Regions from separate parts of the Mesorhizobium sp. M2A.F.Ca.ET.043.05.1.1 genome, predicted to be linked through region 2. Evidence: predicted binding sites of a transcription regulator. Region 2 holds the regulator's gene; each other region holds the start of a gene.
What was found. The regulator PhoB, encoded in region 2, activates phosphate uptake and scavenging genes when phosphate is short. The targets are predictions, from matches to a motif close to TGTCATNNANCTGTCAT.
Positions count from the first base shown of each region.

Region 1 (7,380 bases), 290 kb from region 2:
CCGACCGCGTGCTCGACGATCCGCGCGCGCCTTATACGCAATTGCTCGTTTCCTCGATTTTGCAGGTGTGAGGATGGCTACGCCGCTCGTCGTTTCCGATGTCGCGAAGAGCTTCACCATGCATCTGCGCGACGGCGTCACGCTGCCGGTGGTGGCGGGCGTCTCCTTCTCGATCCGCGCCGGCGAATGCGCCGTGCTCGGCGGTCCGTCGGGTGCCGGAAAAAGCTCGATCCTGAAGATGCTCTACGGCAACTATGCCGTCGACGAGGGCCAGATCATCGTCCAGCATAGGGGCGGGCTGATCGACCTCGCCTCCGCCAGCCCGCGCACCGTGCTTTCCGTGCGCCGCCACACGATCGGCTATGTCAGCCAGTTCCTGCGCACCGTGCCGCGCGTTTCCGCGCTCGACGTCGTCGCCGAGCCGCTGGTCGAGCGCGGCGGGGATCGCGAGACCGCGCGGGCGAAGGCTCGCTCCTTGCTTGCGCAGCTCAACCTGCCCGAAAAGCTCTGGGCGCTGCCGCCGGCGACCTTCTCGGGCGGCGAGCAGCAGCGCGTCAACATCGCGCGCGGCTTCATCACCGAGCATCCGATCCTGTTGCTCGACGAGCCGACCGCTTCGCTTGACGCCCGCAATCGCGATGTCGTGGTCGAGCTCATCGCCGCCAAGAAGGCGGCGGGCGTTGCGCTGCTCGGCATTTTCCACGACCTCGACGTACGCGACGCGGTCGCCGATCGCGTCATCGACGTCACCGCCTTCGCCGCCGGAAAGATCGCCGCATGAAGAAGCTGTCGGAGACGCCGCTGATCCATCCGACGGCGCAGGTCGAAAACTCGACGCTCGGCCGCTGGACCGAGATCGCCGAGCGCAGCCGCGTCGCCGAATCCGAGCTCGGCGACTATTCCTACATGATGCAGGACTGCGCCGTCTGGTGCGCCACCATCGGCAAGTTCTCCAACATCGCGGCAAGCGTGCGCATCAACGCCACGAACCATCCGGTCTCGCGGCCGACGCTGCACCACTTCACCTACCGCGCCTCGGACTATTGGGACGACGCCGAGCATGAAAGCGAGTTTTTCGCGCAGCGCCGCGCCAAACACGTCACCATCGGCCACGACACCTGGCTCGGCCACGGCTCGACCATCCTGCCCGGCGTCACCGTCGGCGACGGCGCAGCGGTCGGCGCCGGCGCGGTGGTGACGAAGGATGTCGCGCCCTACACCATCGTCGGCGGTGTGCCGGCGAAACCGATCCGCGAGCGCTTCGACCGCCGCACCGCCGAGCGCTACCAGGCTCTTGCCTGGTGGCACTGGGACCATGCAACACTGCGCGCCGCGCTCGACGATTTTCGCGAGCTGTCGGCGGAGGCGTTTCTTGAAAAACATGGCGGCTGATTTCGGTGAATGGTGAATGGTCAATAGTGAATGGCAACGAAGCCCTCTTACTCACCAATCACCAATCACCAATCACCAATCACCAATCACCATTCACCATTCACACCCTTGACACATGACTCGGACAAGAGCCGGTCTCCCCAGGAGATCGCCATGCTCGACACCGTCAGACCTTCGCTCGCCGGATTTTTCGAAGGCACCAATCCGACGCCGCCTAGCCATCTCGGCACCCGTTACGACGCGTCGGGCAACTTCCTCCCTGAACCCGGCAACACCATCGTCTGCCATCTAGTCGAAGGCTCGCTTTCGCAAGCAGCCATTGTCGAGGTGCGTGAGCGGATGCGGGCCATGCCGGATGCCGATCGGCTCGCCTTCACGCCGATCTCCAGCCTGCATATGACGCTCTTCCAGGGCATCATCGAATACCGCCGCCGCCTTCCCTACTGGTCGTCGGACGTGCCGCTCGACACCAGCATCGACGATATGACCCGCCTCTATCTCGAGCGCCTGCAAGGCTTCGAGGGCCACGGTCCCTTCAAGATCAAAATTGCCGAAGTCGTGCCGACGGGCCTCACCGTCGCCGGCGCGACCGAACAGGATCGCCGGATCCTGAAAGCCTGGCGCGATGCGCTGTCTGTGCCGTTCGGCTACCGCCATCCGGACCACGACACCTATGTCTTCCACATCACCTTTGCCTATCAGCTCCGCCGCCTCGCCGACGAGCGGGCCGCGGCCTGGCAGGAATTGTTCGATGACTGCTTGTCGTTCTTCGAGCGCGAGGCTCCGGTGATCGAGCTGAAGGCTCCTGCCTTCTGCAGCTTCAAGGACATGAAGCATTTCGAGGAATTGCTGGTGCTTGGCTGACGCCGAGCAGCGACACAGACCAGCATTCCCCGCCAAGCCTGTGACTCGTAACAAAACTGACATCAATCCGACACCCCAGCTTCATCCGCCTGCGCTAGCGAGGGCTAATAGGCCTGCAAAACCGCGACGGACTGGAGTCTTGGTATGTCAGCATCATCGGCCACGCTCGAAATCCGCGGCGTAACCCGACGATTTGGCAAGAACACCGCTGTCAGCGACATCAACATCTCGATCCCGCGCGGTCAGATGGTCGGTATCATCGGCCGCTCCGGCGCCGGCAAGTCCACGCTGCTGCGCATGATCAATCGTCTCATCGATCCCAGCCAGGGATCGATTTTTTTTGACGGCGCCGAGGTCTCCAGCCTGCAGGGCTCGCCGCTGCGCCGCTGGCAGCGCGACTGCGCCATGATCTTCCAGCAGTTCAACCTCGTGCCGCGCCTCGACGTCTTGACCAACGTGCTGCTCGGCCGCCTCAACCATCGCTCGACGGTTTCCAACCTGCTCGGCATGTTCACGCGCACCGAATGCGCCGAGGCGGTGGCCGCGCTCGAGCGCCTCGACATCGCCCGCACCGCGTTGCAGCCGGCCGGCACGCTGTCCGGCGGCCAGCAGCAGCGTGTCGCGATCGCCCGCGCCATGATGCAGCAGCCGAAGGTGCTTCTGGCCGACGAGCCGATCGCCTCGCTCGACCCGCTCAACGCCAAGGTGGTGATGGATTCGCTGCGCGACATCAATCTGCGCGAAGGCATCACAGTCGTCACCAATCTGCACACGCTGGACACCGCCCGCGCCTATTGCGGCCGCATCATCGGCATGGCCGCCGGCAAGGTCGTCTTCGACGGCGCCCCGCAAGACCTCGACCGCGACGCCGTGCGCATCGTCTACGGCGCCGACGCCAGCGGCGCCGAGATCTCCGAGGCCATCACGTCGACCAGCGTGACCATCAGGCCGAAGATCACCGCATCCGCCGGACCGCTCGAACCCGCCTTTCCCGGCTACTGAGTCCATCGCCCCGACCCCCGTCGGTCTGGGCAAATCTTGGATTTCGGCAGAGCAACCCGGATCGCCCGCCAGCGTCAAAGGCAAGACTTGAAAAATCAGAACGCCGCCGGCGCGCAGCCGGAACAAAAGGAGAGAGAGCAAATGTTCAGGAAGATGGTTTTTGGAGCGGTTTCGCTGCTCGCCATGGCGGCCAGCGCCGCGCACGCCGCTGACATCAAGGAATTCCGCGTCGGCATCCTCGGCGGCGAGAATGAGACCGACCGTCTGCGCAACTATCAGTGCCTCGCCGACCACCTGAAGTCGGAATTCGGCTTCGAGAAGGTTTCGCTGTTCCCGGCCGCCGACTATGATGGTGTCATCCAGGGCCTGCTCGGCGGCACGCTTGATTTCGCCGAGCTCGGCGCGTCCGGCTACGCCAGCGTCTATCTGAAGGACCCGAAGGCGGTCACCCCGATCCTCACCACCAAGCAGACCGACGGCTCGACCGGCTATTATTCGGTCGGCCTGGCGCTGAAGACCTCCGGCATCACCGACATCAAGTCGGCCAAGGGCAAGAAGCTCGGCTATGCCGATCCGGATTCGACCTCGGGTTACCTGATCCCGCTGACCCAGATTCCGAAGGACACCGGCGCTTCCAACGAGACCTACTTCGCCTCGACCCAGTTCAACGGCGGCCACGAGAACAACATCCTGGCCGTGCGCGACGGCAAGGTCGACGTTGCGGTGGATGATTCCTCCGGCATCGGCGACTTCAAGAACGGCTACACCTCGGGCACCTTCCACAAGGAAGTCGCCAAGGGCGCCGTCGATCCGAACGACTTCGTCGAAGTGTGGCGCTCGGGCCTGATCCCGAACGGTCCGCTGGTTGTCCGCACCGCGCTGGGCGACGACATGACCGCCAAGCTCACCGCCTTCTTCACCGCGCTGCCGGCCAAGGACAAGGCCTGCTTCGAAGGCGTCGAAGGCGGCGATTTCACCGGCTACGTGCCCGTGAAGCCGGACTTCTACAACGTCATCGTCGAGGCCCGCAAAGCCGCCATCGGCGGCTGACGGCATCAGGAAAAGGGCGGCGTCGCAAAAAAACGCCGCCCTTTTTGCATTCACAATCATGACCCTTTCGACAACGATCCATTCCGACGCCACCCGCCAGCAGGCAGATGCCTGGCGGCGCCAGACGTCGCTGCGCCGCTTCTACACCGCGCTTGGCGTCGGCCTGCTGCTTGTCGCCATGTTCGCGACCATGTGGTTCGCCGACGAGGCCAATGCCGGCCACTTCTTCGACCGCCTGCCGCATATCCTCGATTTCCTGAGCTGGCTGATTCCGAAGGACTGGAACGATGTCTGGCGGGCGCTGTTCGACATCGCCTCGCCCAGCGACAAGGGCACGCAGGAGTTCAACTTCCCGCTCGGCCGAGTCTACATCTGGGGCGGCTTCTACATTCCCGAATATTTCGAGCTGATGCTGACGACGGTGAACGTGGCGCTGGTCTCGACCTTCATCGGCTTCGTCTTCGCCGTACCTTTCTCCTTCATCGCCGCGCGCAACCTGACGCCGAGCCCGATCCTGCGGCTCGTCGTCAAGCGCTTCATGGAACTGCTGCGCGCCTTTCCCGAGATCGTCATTGCCGGCCTGTTCGCGGCGATCGTCTCGATCGGCCCGGTCGCGGCAATCATCGCCATCGGCCTGCATTCGATCGGCGCGCTGGGCAAGCTCTTCTACGAGATCAACGAGAACATCGACATGCGCCCGGAAGAGGGCCTGCGCGCGGTCGGCGCCAACTGGTTCGAGCGCGTGCGCTTCGCCGACCTGCCTCAGGTGCTGCCCAATTTCATGTCCTATACGCTGCTCCGGATCGAGATCAATGTGCGCATCTCGACCATCATGGGCGCGGTCGGCGGCGGCGGCATTGGCGAGGAGCTGAAGCTTGCCATCTCGCGCGGCTTCGGCGCCAAGACGCTGGCGCTGGTGCTCCTGCTCTTCGTCACCATCATCCTTGTCGACCAGTTCTCCGCCTGGCTGCGCCGCAAGCTCGTCGGCGAGCAGGCTTTCCTGATGAGCGCCTAGACCATGATCCCGAAAAGTGGACGCCGGTTTTCGGACAAGATCATGGTCAACCTAAAAGGTGACCTATGGCCATGACCGCCGACGAAATCAGCGCCATCGAAAACCGCCACCCGCAGATCTTCCAGCGGCCGGCCTACAAGCGCTTCTGGCCGCTGCTGCTGGTCGCGGGCACGGTGCTCTATCTTGGCTACGCCTTTTGGTTCTTCAGCCTGCCGCAGGTGCTGCGCGAGTCGCACTGGGAGCGCCTGCCGCTCTTCCTGTCGCAATGGATCAGCTACGACCTGCAGCCGGAATTCCGTCTCGACCAGCCCGAGATCACGCCGAAATATCCGCGCTTCTCGGCGCTTGGCGAGAACCCCGATCCCGATTGGGTGATCAAGAATCCCGACGGCACTTACACCGTCCAGATCGACGGCGACGCCAAATCCGCCACCTTCGACAAGACCAAAGCGGCGATCACGGCCAACGGCGTGACCGTGCCGATATCGCTGACTGGCGGCAAGCCTGTGATCACAGGTCCGGTACCCGACTGGGTGACCGTCCATGACGACGAGATCGTCGCCAAGCTGGGCTTTGCCGGCGAGGTGCGCGTCACCGTGGACCGCGTCAAGGTGCGAAAACGCTTTCTCGGTTGGGCGAATTTCGTCTTCGATACGCGCTCGCCCTTCTTCGGCAAACCCTATAGCGAAGTCATCTCGCTGATCGTCTCCGGGCCGGAACTCAAGCCCGGCACCTCGAACCTCGCTTTGGCCGCCGACAATTTCTGGAACAACGCCCAGTGGCAGCACGGCGATGTCTGGACGAAGCTCTTGCAGACCATCGTCATGGCGTTCCTCGGCACGCTGCTCGGCGGCATCGTCGCCTTCCCGCTCGCCTTCTTCGCCGCCCGCAACATCACGCCGAGCGGCGTTCTGAGCCAGGTGCTGAAGCGCTTCTTCGATTTCATGCGCTCGGTCGACATGCTGATCTGGGCGCTGTTCTTCACCCGCGCCTTCGGCCCCGGACCGCTGGCCGGCAGCGCCGCGATCTTCTTCACCGAGATCGGCACGTTGGGCAAAACCTATTCCGAGGCGCTGGAGAACATCGACGACAAGCCGCGCGAAGGCGTGCTCTCGACCGGGGCCAACGAGATTTTGGTGCAACGCTACGGCGTTCTGCCGGAGGTGGTGCCGGTCTTCATCAGCCAGACGCTTTACCAGTGGGAATCGAACACCCGCGGCGCCACCATCATCGGCGCCGTCGGCGCCGGCGGCATCGGCCTGAAACTGTGGGAAGCGATGCGCACCAATTCGAACTGGGCCAACGTCTTCTACATGGTGCTTTTGACGCTGCTCGTCGTCTTCATCTTCGACAACATCTCGAACTTCCTGCGTCGAAGGCTCAGCCGCACGCTGCATGACTACAACCGGCTGCAGGCTGAGTAGGGGTAGCCCTACCTTCGTCATCCTCGGGCTTGACCCGAGGATCCATTCCGTTCCCTGAGCCGTAGAATGCAGCGGTGCAGAATTCTGCATTGTCGCGGAGCGTCGACGTCACGGAAGGGATCCTCGGGTCTCCGCGTCCGCTTCGCTGCCGCTCCGCCCGTGGATGACGAACGGAGAGGCGCCTACGCGGCAGCCTTCCACCCATCCCTGATATGCCTATACCCCTCGCGATAAACCGCCTCCGGGCTCTCCGCGAAATCGCGCCACACCTTGGTCGCCGCAGCCAAATCCTTCAGCGAGCGTCCGAATGACTCGATCGTCAGCCAGTCGTCATAGCCGCTTTTGCGGATGGCGGAGAAAGTCTCCTTCCATGGAATGTTGCCGCGCCCCGGCACGCCGCGGTCGTTCTCCGAAATGTGAACATGGACGATATTGCGGCGATGCTTCGTATAGGCGCCGATCGGATCGGCCTCCTCGATATTGGCGTGGAACGTGTCATACATTGCCTTGATGTGGGGCCGATCGATCGCGTCGATATGCTCGGACAGGTCGGCCATGGTGTTGACCAGATAGCATTCGAAGCGGTTGAGCGCTTCCAGCCCGATGGTCACACCCTTCTTGCCGGCATGGTCG
Region 1 is NZ_CP034446.1:6,373,229-6,380,608, reverse strand. It holds gene phnK (phosphonate C-P lyase system protein PhnK) at 1-71, shown strand, start outside; gene phnL (phosphonate C-P lyase system protein PhnL) at 74-781, shown strand; gene EJ069_RS30750 (DapH/DapD/GlmU-related protein) at 778-1,392, shown strand; gene EJ069_RS30745 (DUF1868 domain-containing protein) at 1,546-2,256, shown strand; gene phnC (phosphonate ABC transporter ATP-binding protein) at 2,401-3,258, shown strand; gene phnD (phosphonate ABC transporter substrate-binding protein) at 3,400-4,308, shown strand; gene phnE (phosphonate ABC transporter, permease protein PhnE) at 4,367-5,323, shown strand; gene phnE (phosphonate ABC transporter, permease protein PhnE) at 5,389-6,747, shown strand; gene EJ069_RS30720 (sugar phosphate isomerase/epimerase) at 6,930-7,380, opposite strand, start outside.
Region 1: the regulator PhoB is predicted to act here: its motif matches at 2,303-2,319, upstream of phnC (phosphonate ABC transporter ATP-binding protein).

Region 2 (7,380 bases):
GAGATCGGCGTCGACAGCGCGGAGGGCAAGGGCTCGACCTTCTGGTTTACCGTCACGCTGCCCAGGGCCGAGCAGGGCGGGCAGCGCATCACGCCGGTCGACGTCACCGGCGCGCGCGTGCTCATCGTTGACGACAACGCCGTCAACCGCTCGATCCTGAGCGAGCAGATGGCGTCGTGGACGTTCGATGCCTGCGCCGCCGAAAGCGGCGCCGAAGGGCTTAAGGTGCTGATTGCCGCCGCCGCCTATGGCGTGCCGGTCGACTGCGTCGTGCTCGACTACCAGATGCCGGGCATGACCGGCGCCGAGATGGCGCGCATCGTGCGCAACACGGCGGGCCTCGCGCATACGCCCATCATCATGCTGACCTCGGTCGACCAGTCGCTTGCCAACACGACCTATCGCGACCTCGGCATCGATGCGCAGCTTATCAAGCCGGCGCGCTCCTCCGTCCTTCTGGAAACGCTGGTCGCGACCATCCAGCGCCATCGCCACAGCAGCGCCGCGGCGCTGCCCGCCGTTGGCGGCAGCCTATCGCAAGCCGCGCCGGGGCAGACGGCGACGTCGGACCGCGCCATGCTGCAGCCGCCGCGCCGCCCGTGCGTGCGCGCCAACGCCCGGCCGAAGCCGAGCGCGGGATCGACATCCTCGTTGCCGAGGACAATGAGGTGAACCAGATGGTGTTCACCCAGATCCTTGGCGAGACCGGCTACCGCTTCGAGATCGTCGGCAACGGCCGCAAGGCGCTCGATGCTTTCGGCAAGCTCAATCCGCGCATGATCCTGATGGATGTGTCGATGCCGGAAATGAACGGGCTGGAAGCAACAGGCGCAATTCGCAAGCTCGAGCAGGACATGGGCACGCATGTGCCGATCGTGGGCGTCACGGCGCATGCGCTGAAGGGCGACCGCGAACGCTGCCTCGAGGCCGGCATGGACGATTACCTGCCGAAGCCGATCAGCCCGCGAGCGCTGCTCGAAAAGCTCGAGCGCTGGCTGGGTTCGGATATCGAGACCCGGCGCAGCGCGGGTTAAAGCGAATTTAGCCGGCAGGCGGGCGCAAGGCGTTGACGTATGCGTATGGTGCGATCGCACCATATCAAAGCAAACGCCAAGCTCGGAAAATCGTGGCATTGATTCCGCTCTTCGGTTACGGGCGGGAGCAGCGACCGCCAACAAGAAACAGCGTCGACTCTACCCCAACGGACCTGTTTTCGGCGATGGCCACGCCATGATCCGCTCTGGCATGCAGGCAACGCGCTCTCGTCCGGATTTTATTTCCCGGCGGCCGCGATCCGGCCGCCGGGATAATTTTTGATTCAAAAGTCAGACAAGTCGCTGATTCCCGCGGCAAACTCCGGCCGGCCCGCAGAGGCCGCCGGAAGCCCTTCCGAGCATCCCCGTTCAGGCGTTACCGGGCTGACACGAAACTGTCATGTGACTGTAATAATCGAAGTCTATTTCGCTCACCGGGCGCCGATAGAACGGGTGCCGAAAGACCATCTTCCGAACAGGAGCAGGCCACATGAGACATTTCATCCGCTCTGCGGCCGTTGCGATTGCAATGGCTGCGGCATCAACCCTTAGCATCTCCGCCGCGATGGCAGCCGATATCTCCGGCGCCGGCGCCACCTTCCCCTATCCGATCTATGCGAAGTGGGCCGACGCCTACAAGAAGGAGACCGGCATCGGTCTCAACTACCAGTCGATCGGCTCCGGCGGCGGCATCAAGCAGATCAAGGCCAAGACGGTGACCTTCGGCGCTTCCGACGCGCCGCTGAAGGGCGAGGATCTCAACTCCACCGGGCTCGCGCAGTTCCCGATGGTGATGGGCGGCATCGTTCCGGTCGTCAACCTCGAAGGCGTCAAGCCGGGCGAGCTGGTGCTCGACGGCCCGACGCTGGCCGACATCTTCTCCGGCAAGATCACCAACTGGAACGACGAGGCGATCAAGAAGCTCAACCCCGACGTCAAGCTGCCCGACCAGGCGATCGCGGTCGTGCACCGCTCGGACGGCTCGGGCACCACTTTCAACTTCAGCTACTATCTGGCCGACGTCAGCGCCGACTGGAAGTCGAAGGTCGGCGTCAACACCGCGCTCGAGTGGCCGGTGGGCATCGGCGCCAAGGGCAATGAGGGCGTCGCCAACAACGTGTCGCAGACCGGCGGCGCGATCGGCTATGTCGAATATGCCTATGCCAAGCAGAACAAGCTGACCTACACCGACCTGATCAACAAGGACGGCAAGAAGGTCGAGCCGACCGCCGCCGCCTTCTCGGCCGCCGCGGCCAATGCCGACTGGAACTCGCAGCCGGGCTACGGCGTCATCCTGGCCAACCAGGCCGGCGCCGAAACCTGGCCGATGACGTCGGCAACCTGGATCCTCGTCTACAAGAAGCCCGACGATGCCGCCGCCACCGGCGAGGCGCTCAAGTTCTTCGCCTGGTCCTACGCTAAGGGCGACGAGCTGGCCGCCAGCCTGGACTATGTTCCGATGCCCGACGCGGTCGTGAAGAGCGTCGAGGAAATGTGGGGCAAGGACATCGTCGACGCGAACGGCAAGCCGCTCTATTCCGGCATGTAATCCTGACGAACAAGGGAGGGCGCTTCCGGCGCCCTCCTGTCTCTTTCGAAATGCGAGGGGCTAGATGAGTGCCGTTTCCGAAGCCGCGACATCGTCCGCCATGCGGACCAGGGAAGCGACAGTGCGCCGCTTTGCCTTCACCGACATGGTCTTCCGGGCGGCTACGCGCGCTTCCGCCATCCTCGTGCTGGTTCTGCTCGGCGGGGTCGCCATCTCGCTGATCGCCGGATCGTGGGAAGCGCTGTCGAAATTCGGCATATCCTTCCTTTCGACCGAATCCTGGAACCCGGTCACCGAGAATTTCGGCGCGCTGGCGCCCATCTACGGCACTATCGTCACCTCGGCCATCGCCATCATCATCGCCGTGCCGATCGGCATCGGCATCGCCGTCTTCCTGACCGAGCTCTGCCCGCGTCCGCTGCGGCGCCCTATCGGCATCGCCGTCGAGCTTCTGGCCGGCATTCCCTCGATCATCTACGGCATCTGGGGCCTGTTCGTCTTCGCGCCGTTCCTGCAGACGACCATCCAGCCCTTCATCATCTGGCTCTTCAAGGGCATCCCCGGCCTCAACAGCCTGTTTGCCGGCCCGCCCTACGGCATCGGCCTGCTGACCTCCTCGCTGATCCTGGCCATCATGGTGCTGCCCTTCATCACCTCGATCACCAAGGACGTGTTCGACACGGTGCCGGCGGTGCTGAAGGAATCGGCCTACGGCATCGGCTGCACGACCTGGGAGGTGACGCGGCGTGTGACCATCCCCTACACCCGCGTCGGCATCATGGGCGGCGTCATGCTCGGCCTCGGCCGCGCGCTCGGCGAGACGATGGCCGTCACCTTCGTCATCGGCAACGCGCATCGCATCAGCGCCTCGCTGTTCGCGCCGGGCACGACGATCTCGGCGACGATCGCCAACGAGTTCACCGAGGCCGATGGCGCGATCTACACCTCCTCGCTTGTGGCTCTCGGCCTGATCCTGTTCATCATAACCTTCATCATCCTGGCGCTCGCACGCTACATGCTGCTGCGCATCGATAGCCGCACGGGAGCCTGAACCGATGGCGACTGCCGCATCACTTCACCAGAGCCGCAAGCGCAAGAATGCCGTGATGATGGCGCTGTGCGTCATCGCCGCCGGCATCGGCCTCGCCTGGCTGGCCCTGATTCTCGGTGCCCTGCTCTACAAGGGGCTCTCCGGGGTGTCGCTGGCCGTGTTCACCCAGATGACGCCGCCGCCCGGCGATGCCGGCGGTCTGCTCAACGCCATCTACGGCAGCATCGTGATGACGATCATCGGCATCGTCGTCGGCACGCCGATCGGCGTGCTGGCCGGCACCTACATGGCCGAGTACGGCCGCTTCTCGAAGCTCACCACGGTGGTGCGCTTCATCAACGACATCCTGTTGTCGGCCCCTTCGATCATCGTCGGCCTGTTCGTCTATGAGCTGATGGTGCGGCCGATGGGGCACTTCTCGGCCATCGCCGGCGCTGTCGCGCTGTCGATCCTGGTGATCCCCGTCGTGGTGCGCACCACCGAGGACATGCTGAACCTCGTGCCCAACGCGCTGCGCGAGGCGGGCACCGCCATCGGCGCGCCGCGCTGGGTGGTGATCCGCTCCGTCGCCTACCGCGCGGCGCTGTCCGGCATCGTGACCGGCATATTGCTGGCGATTGCCCGCATTTCCGGCGAGACGGCGCCGCTGCTCTTCACCGCGCTCAACAACCAGTTCTGGTCGAGCAATCTCAATGCCCCGATGGCCAGCCTGCCGGTGACCATCTTCCAGTTCGCTCTCAGCCCTTACGAGGAATGGCAGCAGCTGGCCTGGACGGGCGCACTCATAATCACCCTGACGGTTCTCGGGCTGAGCATCATCGCCCGCAGCCTAACCGGACGCAGAGAGGACAGATGAAACCGATGTTGTCCACCGACCTGAACGTAGCCGACACGACCGTCGAGAAGGCCAAGATCGAGGTCAAGAACCTCAACTTCTACTATGGCCAGTCGAAGGCGCTGAAGGACATCAACCTGTCGCTGCCCGAGCGCAGCGTGACCGCCTTCATCGGGCCGTCGGGCTGCGGGAAGTCGACGCTGCTGCGCGTCTTGAACCGCATCTACGAGCTTTATCCGAAGCAGAGCGCCGAGGGCCAGGTGCTGCTCGACGGCAAGAACATCCTCGACCGCTCGCAGGACCTCAACCTGCTCCGGACCAAGATCGGCATGGTGTTCCAGAAGCCGACGCCGTTCCCGATGTCGATCTACGAGAACATCGCCTTCGGCGTCAGGCTCTATGAGAAGATCAGCAAGGCCGAGATGGACAGCCGCGTCGAATCGGCGCTGAAGCGCGCCGCACTCTGGAACGAGGTAAAGGACAAGCTCAATGCCAGCGGCCAGAGCCTCTCGGGCGGCCAGCAGCAGCGCCTTTGCATCGCCCGCACCGTGGCGGTGAAGCCCGAGGTCATCCTGCTCGACGAACCGGCCTCGGCGCTCGATCCGCTCTCGACCGCCAAGATCGAGGAGCTGATCGACGAATTGCAGGCCGACTACACGATCGTCATCGTCACCCACAACATGCAGCAGGCGGCGCGCGTGTCGCGGCAGACGGCATTCATGTATCTGGGCGAGCTGGTGGAGTTCGACCGGACCGAGAAGATCTTCACCTCGCCCCGCGAGAAGCGCACCCAGGACTACATCACCGGCCGCTTCGGCTGAGCTCATACGAGGACAACATCATGGCCGAACATACCGTCGCCTCCTTCGACGAGGATCTCAGGCAGATCAGCCGGCTCATCAACGACATGGGCGATCTCGCCGGCTCCATGGTCGGCGGCTCGACCAGGGCCCTGCTCGAAGGCGACAATGCGCTGGCGCAGCGCGTCGTCTCCGACGATGCCATCATGGACGCGCGTCAGCGCGAGCTTGACGACCGCGCCATCACGCTGATCGCCAAGCGCCAGCCGATGGCGGACGATCTTCGCCACGTGGTCGGCTCGATCCGCATGGCGGGCGACCTCGAGCGCATCGGCGATCTCGCCAAGAACATCGCCAAGCGCGTCGGGTCGGTCGGCGTCAGCACCGCCCCGCGCGACCTCACGCATTCGATCGATTCCATGGCGCAACTGGTGCTGATCCAGGTCCAGGGCGTGATCCAGGAATACACGGTGGGCGATGCCACGGCGCTGGCCAAGCTTCGCAACGACGACGAACGCATCGACGTCAAATACACCTCCGTCTTCCGCGAACTGTTGACCTACATGATGGAAGATCCGCGCAACATCACCGCTTGCACGCATCTTCTGTTCTGCGCCAAGAACCTCGAGCGCATTGGTGACCATGTGACCAACATCGCCGAGAACGCCTATTATGTGCTGACCGGCACGCAATTGCCCGCCAACCGTCCGAAGCAGGACGAGACGGCAATGTCGGCGCCGGCCGCCTGACGGAAAAGGTTACCCCGATGATCGCGCCACGCATCATGGTGGTGGAGGACGAGGAGCCGCTGGGGGTGCTGCTCCGCTACAATCTCGAATCTGAGGGTTACCAGGTGGAAGTGGTGACCCGCGGCGACGAGGCCGAAATCCGCCTTCAGGAAAATGTCCCCGACCTGCTCGTGCTCGACTGGATGGTGCCGGCGGTTTCCGGCATCGAGCTTTGCCGGCGTCTCAGGATGCGGCCCGAGACCGAGCGGCTGCCGATCATCATGCTCACCGCGCGCGGTGAGGAAAGCGATCGGGTTCGAGGTTTGTCCACCGGCGCCGACGACTATCTGGTCAAGCCGTTCTCGACGCCGGAGTTCATGGCGCGCGTCAAGGCGCTGCTGCGCCGCGCCAAGCCGGAGGTGTTGTCCAGCGTGCTCAAGGTCGGCGACATCGTGCTCGACCGCGAATCGCACCGCGTCTACCGCAAGAAGAGCGAGATCAGGCTCGGCCCGACCGAGTTCCGCCTGCTCGAGTTCATGATGCGGCATCCGGGCCGCGTGTTCTCGCGCAGCCAGCTGCTCGACAATGTCTGGGGCGAGACGATCTATATCGACGAGCGCACGGTGGACGTGCATGTCGGCCGCCTGCGCAAGGCCGTCAACAACGGCCGCATGCCCGACGTCATCCGCACCATCCGCGGGGCGGGTTACGCCATTCGCGAGGATTAGGTTCACCGTTCGTGGAATTGATGCGTCCGCTACCGGATCGCATGCGCTGGTGAGTAGCCGAGACGCTCGTGCTTCGTCATCCACGGGCGGAGCAAGGAGCGCAGCGACGCAGCGCAGACCCGAGGATCCATTCCGTGACTTCGACGCGTCGCGACGGTCCAGAATTCTGCGCCGCTGCGCCCTACGATCCAGGTAACGGCATGGATTCCAGGGTCTACGCTCCGGTTCGCGTTGCTCCGCCCTGGAATGACGAAGCTCAAAGGCCTTCGCTTATCTCCGGCGAATCAGAAACCCGCTTAGGCGACGTTCTTCCCCGCGGCGCCGGACCTCGTCTGGACCCCCGGCGCGAAAATCTCCTGGTCGACGAAGGTCAGCGCGCGCATGGCGCAGCCTTCGCGGATCAGCGGCAGCTCGTTGGGTTCGCTGTCGAAGGAGATCGAGTTCGAGTGCTGGCCGCCGGCGGTCTGGGCGATCGCCTCCCTCAGCGCCGGCTCGATCAGGTCGAAGGCGGCGGCGCTGACCCCGACCATGGCGACAGGCGCCGGATCGATAAGGGCGAACAGGCTGCCCAGGCCGAAGCCCAGCGCTTCGCCGGCCCGACGATAGGCTTCCCGTTCGGGGCCGTCCTCCTGTCGGGCCTTTACGGCCAGCGCGC
Region 2 is NZ_CP034446.1:6,084,600-6,091,979, forward strand. It holds partial or broken gene EJ069_RS29330 (PAS-domain containing protein) at 1-1,034, shown strand, start outside; gene pstS (phosphate ABC transporter substrate-binding protein PstS) at 1,525-2,583, shown strand; gene pstC (phosphate ABC transporter permease subunit PstC) at 2,648-3,634, shown strand; gene pstA (phosphate ABC transporter permease PstA) at 3,639-4,490, shown strand; gene pstB (phosphate ABC transporter ATP-binding protein PstB) at 4,487-5,290, shown strand; gene phoU (phosphate signaling complex protein PhoU) at 5,311-6,018, shown strand; gene phoB (phosphate regulon transcriptional regulator PhoB) at 6,036-6,725, shown strand; gene EJ069_RS29365 (ROK family protein) at 7,022-7,380, opposite strand, start outside.

Region 3 (7,380 bases), 3.2 Mb from region 2:
GACGCACGTCCTTGTAGTCGATCTTGGGCGCATTGGCGCCGGAGAACGGGCAGGTCTTGCGGCGGCGATGGAACGGGCGCCGGGTCGGGATCTGATTGATGTCGACCATTATTCTGCACCTCCTTCAGAGCTTTCGCGCGGACGGCGCGGACCACGGTCGCCGCCGTCACGGTCGCCGAACGAACGCGGACCACGGTCGCCGCGGTCGCGGTCGCCGAAGGAACGCGGGCCACGATCGCCACGCTCGCGGTCGCCGAAGCCGCCGCGCTCGGAGCGCTCTTCGCGCTTCTGCATCATCGCCGAAGCGCCTTCTTCATGCGCTTCCACCTTGACGGTGAGGAAGCGAAGGACGTCTTCCGACAGGCCCATCTGGCGCTCCATCTCGTTGAGCGCGGCCGGCGGGCAGGTGATGTCCATCAGCGTGTAGTAAGCCTTCCGGTTCTTCTTGACCCGGTAGGTGAGGGACTTCAGTCCCCAGTTCTCGATCCGGCCGACCGAGCCGCCATTCGCGGTGATGACGCCCTTGTACTGTTCGACAAGCGCGTCAACCTGCTGCTGCGACAGGTCCTGCCGGGCAAGAAACACATGTTCGTAAAGAGCCATTATGTCTTTCTGCCTTTCTTCGTTTCTCTGTCCGGCCCTCGCGGCTAAGCCTCTGCAACTTGTCTGACCCGACGGAACGGGGAAGAAAGGAGCATCACGAGACGGTCGAGAGCGGAGACACGGGAGGCTAAAAGCGCTTCTGGCTTCGTGTCGCGGCTTCGAAAAACCACGGCCCTCCGTTCAGCCCCCAGCAAGGACCGGCAGATTGCGGGCGTCTATATAGCAATTTCGCGGGAAGGCAAGGGCGGGTCGTGTGTCAGGTTGAATTTCTGCCCGCCGAGAGCGATGCGCTCAGGGTACTGCGGATCATCTTCGTTTCTGATGCCGGATTTCGATCGAACCCACGCCGCCAATCTCGTATGCTCCTTTATAGATTGCGTTCGGTTTCTAACTGCAATATAGATTTAACGCGCAATCTAAATTTGGAGATCGGTGATGCGCGTAAGCCGCATTCAGGCTGAGCGGAACCGGCAAACCGTGATCGATGTGGCCAGCCGGCTTTTTCGGGAGCACGGTTTCGACGGTATCGGCCTCAAGGATCTGATGAAGGGCGCCGGGCTGACCCAGGGCGCCTTCTATAAGCAGTTCGCGTCGAAGGAGGACCTAGCTGCACAGGCGTCCCAGCGGGCGCTGGAGAGCGCTGCCCTCCGATGGGCGGAAGCAACTGCGTCGAAACCCGAGGATCCGTTTGGTGCAGTGATCGAGTTCTACCTTAGCGCCGGACATCGCGACGAAAGGATGGAGGGGTGTCCAGTCGTGGCGCTCGGCTCGGATGCCGCCAGACAAGGCAGGGACGTCAAAGCGTCTTTCGAAGCCGGGATTAGGAAATACCTCGACCTTGTCGGTAGTTGGGTTGGCGATGCGCATGGCGAGGATTTCCGCGACAAGGCCATGGCCGTTCTCTCCACCATGGTTGGCGCGGTCGTCCTTTCGCGGGCCGTCAATGACGAGCGGCTGTCAAAGCAGTTCCTGCAAGCGGCCTCCGAGAGCTTACGGAGGGAGTCGCGTGCCGTGGATACTCAGCCAGGACGGCAACAATGATGCAGGTTTCCGTGACGGACGCGCGCAGCTCAACGGTCTCAATCGCCATCCGGCGAAATGCGTCATCGGCCATGTCCGATCTTGCGGCCGGACCGCCATGACCTCGGAAGGCAGGATCGAGAATTGTAAGGCAAGCTCCACGCCCATGGGGCGTCCATATGCCTGATGGTGCGTAACCAGTCGCAGGGCCCGTCCTCTCAGTGCGAACGGGCAAGCGGATATCCAGTGTCCGTCCAAGACCATGCCAGCGCGTGGGAGGCGCGGGGCACAAGCAATTCGATAGGAGACTAAATGCGACGGATAGTCGTTACAGGCATGGGCGCGATCACGCCTCTGGCCGCAAATGTCGAAACATCGTGGTCGCGGCTTCTGGCTGGCCGCTCAGGCGTCCGCAGGCTACCGGACGAAATAGTGGGAGACTTGCCCGCGAAGGTCGGCGGCGTGGTTTCCTCCCTGGAGGAAGACCCCGAGGCCGGTCTCGATGCGAATGCCTTCGTGGCCCCGAAGGATCAGCGCAGGGTCGATCGCTTCATTCTCTTTGCGCTGGCCGCGGCGGAGGAGGCGCTCGCTCAGGCGCGGTGGAAGCCTGCCTCGGAAGACGATCGGACCCGTACCGCGACGATCATTGCCTCAGGCGTTGGCGGGTTCCCTGCCATCACTGAGGCGGTGCGGACCGTCGACCAGCGCGGCGTCCGGCGTCTCTCACCGTTCACAGTGCCGTCTTTCCTGGTGAATCTCGCTGCGGGCCACATCTCGATCCGCTACGGCTTCAAGGGCCACATCGGCGCGCCGGTGACGGCGTGCGCCGCCGGCATTCAGGCAATCGGTGATGCGGCACGCATCATCCGCGCCGATGAAGCCGACATTGCCGTGTGTGGCGGCACGGAAGCCTGCATGAACACCGTCAGCCTGGGCGGCTTCGCGGCGGCGCGCTCGCTCTCGACCTCCTTCAATCACCGTCCCGACCAGGCTTCACGGCCGTTCGACGTCTCGCGAGACGGTTTCGTCATGGGCGAAGGCGCTGGCATCCTGGTCATCGAGGAATTGAATCATGCGCTTGCGCGCGGCGCGCAACCCCTCGCTGAGGTCGTCGGCTATGGCACGACGGCGGATGCGCACCACGTGACGTCCGGTCCGGAGGACGGCGACGGCGCGCGTCGTGCCATGGAAATCGCAATTGCCCAGGCCGGCATTTCGCCACACGAGGTCAGCCATCTCAATGCGCACGCAACCTCCACGCCGGTAGGCGACCTGGGAGAAATCGAAGCGATCAAAAGCGTCTTCGGCACGGATTATTCTATCGCCGTCAGCGGAACCAAATCGGCGACAGGACACCTGCTCGGCGCCGCGGGCGGCCTTGGCGCAATCTTCACGATCCTGGCGCTTCGAGACCAGGTCGCGCCGCCGACCCTCAATCTGAGCGCGCCCGATCCGGCCGGGGAGGGGATCGATTTTGTGGCAAACAAGCCCCGGCCGATGGAGATGGATTACGCGATCGCCAACGGTTTCGGCTTCGGTGGCGTCAATGCCAGCGCGCTGTTTCGCCGCTGGGATACACGCGGCATGAACGGTCGAACTGCTCGTGACTGAAGCTTCCTGCTTCCCCAACCAAAACCAGAGAAAGTGATCTCCATGAACAAGGCCAATCCCGGCGTCGCCATCGTCACGGGAGCATCCTCCGGCATCGGGCATGTGACAGCCAAGGCCCTGCAGAATTCGGGCTTTCGCGTGTTCGGAACCAGCCGTCGCGCAATTTCCAAAAAATCCGACGGCATTACCATGCTGGCCTGCGATGTGACCGACGACACGTCGGTGGCGAAACTTGTCGACGAGGTGCTGGCCGAGGCAGGGCGCATAGACCTGCTCGTGAACAATGCCGGCCTGGGCCTGCTTGGCGGCGCGGAAGAATCCTCGACCGCGCAGGCCCAGGCTTTGTTCGACGTGAATGTCTTCGGCGTCATCCGGGTGACCAATGCGGTGCTGCCGACCATGCGACGGCAAGGAAAGGGCAGGATCGTGAATTTGAGCTCGGTGCAGGGATTCATCCCGGCTCCTTATTTCGCACTCTATTCGTCGACCAAACATGCCGTTGAAGGCTATTCCGAATCGCTTGATCATGAAGTGCGGCCGTTCGGAATTCGTGTCTCATTGGTAGAGCCGGCCTATATCCGTACGTCTTTCGAGGACAATCTCGCTAGGCCCGACCAGTTACTCGACATCTATGACGCCGCTCGCGCCGGCATGACCATAGCCGTGCGGAAGGCGATGGAAAAAGGTGATGCGCCCGAAGTGGTCGCCAACACCGTTTTGGCGGCGGCGACCGACCCCAGCCCGAAGCGGCGCTATGAGGCAGGAAAAATGGCGCGCCGAGTCAGTCTCCTGCGCCGTTTCGTTCCCGCGTCGGCATTCGATCAGAGCCTGCGAAAGCAGCTCGGCCTACCGGTCTGAAGGTGAAATCAAAGGTATCCCGAGGCCGGCGGCAAGCTGACACACCACGAAAATCGTCTTTAACAACCTCACCTCAGCTCGTATGCGCGACGAGCTTGTTCACCGTCTCGGGGAAGAAGTCGGGCGCCGAGTGGCGCTTGCCGAACATCATGTCGTATTGGATGAGGCGGAAATCGTTGATCTTCGGATCGATCTGCTTCTGCCTCGCCCAGTCCGGCGTCGCTTCGCCTGCGGGCGACAAAAGCAGGTTGCGGTCGACCACCCGGTAGTGCTCGCGCAGCGCGCCGAGGAAGCCGGTGTAATAAGGATGCGTGATGCCGGCCGTGGTCAGGATGTGGTAGGGCAGGAAGGCCGGGCTCACCGCGCCCAGGTTCTGCACCGGACCGGAGCGGTTCGACCAGATGACCAGCGGCGTGTCGTGGTGCTCGAGCGCGGCGTCGCTAGGCTCCTTGCGCGGCGCGACATTGTCCTTGAGGAAGCCGGTCTCGACATAGACGGGTCCGAGCGGCGGCAGGTGGTCGCCGAAGAAGGCGATGATGGTCGGCCGCTCACGCTTCTTCGCCCAGTCGATCAGCCGCTGCAAGCCATGGTCGGCGTCGGCCGAGCCCTCGGCGTAGGAAAGCAGCGATTCCCGCGCCCAGGAACTGATCGGCGCATCGACCGAATGCGTCGGATTGTAATAGCGGTAGGGCTCGTAAGGGCCATGGTTCTGCAGGCTGACGGCGAACAGGAACACCGGATCGTCGCTGGCGTCGGCCTCGCGGATGATCTCGTCGGTCATCGCCGCGTCGGACGCCAGCGGCCCGCGCTTTTCCATCGGCGGCAGCGTCTCCTCGGAGCGGAAATCGCTGAAGCCGAAATCGGCATAGACGGCGCCCCGGTTCCAGAACCAGTTGGTGCCGGGATGGATGGCGCGCGCCCGGTAGCCCTCGCTCTTCAGGAAGGTCGCCAGCGAGGGCGTCGGCGTGCGCACATATTGCTGGTAGGGGATCGAGCCGGCCGGCAGGAAGGCGTTGGAGAAGCCGGTCAGCGCCTCGAATTCGATATTGGCGGTCATGCCGCCGAACTCGGGCGAGAACATCGAGCCGGAGCGCAAGGCGCGCACGGTCGGGATCGGGTCGGGCTTGATGGTGACGCCCGGCAGTCGCGTCGGATCCCAGAAGGATTCGCTCATCACCACCACGATATCTGGCTTCTCCTCCGGCACCGAAGCAGCGACGTCGGTGCGCTGGATCGCGGCCATCGCCTTTTCGGAATAGCCGGGCGGCGCCGAGACATGCGCCATCGGCACATTCATCGCGAAGGCCAGCGCAAAACCATTCGAGGCGTAGTTTTCCTTCTGGTCCCACATGATCGGGATGATCTGCAGCCGGTCGCGCGTCCACGAGAAGGTGGCGTAGTCCATGATCGAGACGAAGAAGGCGAGCAGCGGCACGGCCAGCGCCAGCCGCGCCAGGCGGCCCTTGCGGCTGAGGATCGGCACCCGCCGGCGCCAGGTCCGCCAGCCATAGACCAACAGCGCCAGCCCACCGACGATTGCCGCGGCCAGCATGATGGCCGTCCATGGCCGCTCGCGCACCAAAAGGGGCATCAGCGCCATGATCTGACGGGCAAACAGGAAATCCGTCGGATAGAGCGGATCGCCGAGATAATGCGATTTCTGGTGACCGACAAAGGCCAATGCCAGCGTCAGCGGCGCCACGATCATCAGGCTCTGGTGGCTGCGGCCAATCACGGCGTCCAGCCCGACCAGCACCAGCGCGAAGACGATGATGGTGGTCCAGCCCGGCTTGAAGGGCTGCAGGAAGAAATCGACCGTGCCGAAGAAATCGCCGCGCACGATCCATTCGATCGCGAACACGAGAAGAGCGGAGACGAGAAGCGTCGCCAGGCCGTAGCGTACAGTCGGCCAGGGTCGCCCCGGCAGGTAGCCGGTGGACGGATCGTCTTCCAAAAATTGCGGCACGGGCTTGGCCGCGCCTTTCCTGATCCTTGCCACTGAACTCCCCCGGGCCCTTGCAACACGCCTTCTACGCGCGTCACGGCTCTGTCATCAAAGTGTCACGCAAAGCTAGCGCCTGTGGCGGAAATAAGAAGAGCCAGCAAACCAAACGTGAGCGGTTTTCATCAGGTGTGATCGCCAAAAAGCCTTTTGGAACAGGGAGTCAGCCGGGTTTTCCGGCCAAAATGACGCTTAAAGGCATGCCCGCGGGCTTGACTTGGCCGTCCGCCTTGCGCCAGAGGCAGGGAAAAACCAGCCTCTGGAGAGACTAAAATGGCCGTCGCATTCACCTTTCCGGGACAGGGCAGCCAGGCCGTCGGCATGGGCAAGGACCTCGCCGATCAATTCCCGGAAGCGCGCCGCGTCTTCGAGGAAGTGGACGCCGCGCTCGGCGAAAACCTGTCGAAACTGATCTGGGAAGGCCCGGAAGAGACGCTGACGCTGACCGCCAACGCGCAGCCGGCGCTGATGGCGGTGTCGCTGGCGGCGATGCGGGCGCTCGAAGCGCGCGGCTTCTCCCTGAAGGACAAGGTGGCCTATGTGGCCGGCCATTCGCTGGGCGAATATTCCGCGCTTGCCGCGGCCGGCTTCGTTTCGGTCGGCGATGCGGCACGGCTGCTCAGGGCCCGCGGCAACGCCATGCAGGCGGCGGTGCCGGCCGGCGAGGGCGGCATGGCGGCCATCATCGGCCTCGATCAGGCCGACGTCGAAGCGGCCTGCGCGGAAGCGGCCAAAAGCTCCGTCTGCCAGGTTGCCAACGACAATGGCGGCGGCCAGCTGGTGATTTCCGGCGCCAAGGCGGCGGTCGAACTGGCGGCGAAGCTTTGCATCGACAAGGGCGCCAAGCGGGCGCTGATGCTGCAGGTTTCGGCCCCCTTCCACTCGGCGCTGATGGCTCCGGCGGCCGACATCATGCGCGAGGCGCTTGCGGGCGTGGAAAAGGAGGCGCCGGTGGTCCCGGTCGTCTCGAACGTGACGGTGACGCCGACCAGCGACCCGGACGAGATCGCCCGCCGGCTGGTCCAGCAGGTGACCGGCCGCGTGCGCTGGCGCGAGACGGTGGAATGGTTCGGCGCCAATGGTGTCGCCACGCTTTACGAGGTCGGCGCCGGCAAGGTGCTGTCGGGCCTGGCGCGCCGCATCAACCGCGACATCGCCACCGGCGCCATCGGCACGGCGGCCGACGTCGAGGCGGCGCTGGCGGCGCTGGCCTGACAGGCTGGCGATTTGACGGCACCTGTGCCAAGGGTGCCCCTCTGAGATGAGGAGAGAAAAATGTTCGAACT
Region 3 is NZ_CP034446.1:2,876,432-2,883,811, reverse strand. It holds gene rpsR (30S ribosomal protein S18) at 1-109, opposite strand, end outside; gene rpsF (30S ribosomal protein S6) at 109-603, opposite strand; gene EJ069_RS14355 (TetR/AcrR family transcriptional regulator) at 1,039-1,644, shown strand; gene fabF (beta-ketoacyl-ACP synthase II) at 1,936-3,234, shown strand; gene EJ069_RS14345 (oxidoreductase) at 3,277-4,092, shown strand; gene EJ069_RS14340 (LTA synthase family protein) at 4,166-6,091, opposite strand; gene fabD (ACP S-malonyltransferase) at 6,368-7,309, shown strand; gene fabG (3-oxoacyl-[acyl-carrier-protein] reductase) at 7,370-7,380, shown strand, end outside.
Region 3: the regulator PhoB is predicted to act here: its motif matches at 6,141-6,157, upstream of EJ069_RS14340 (LTA synthase family protein).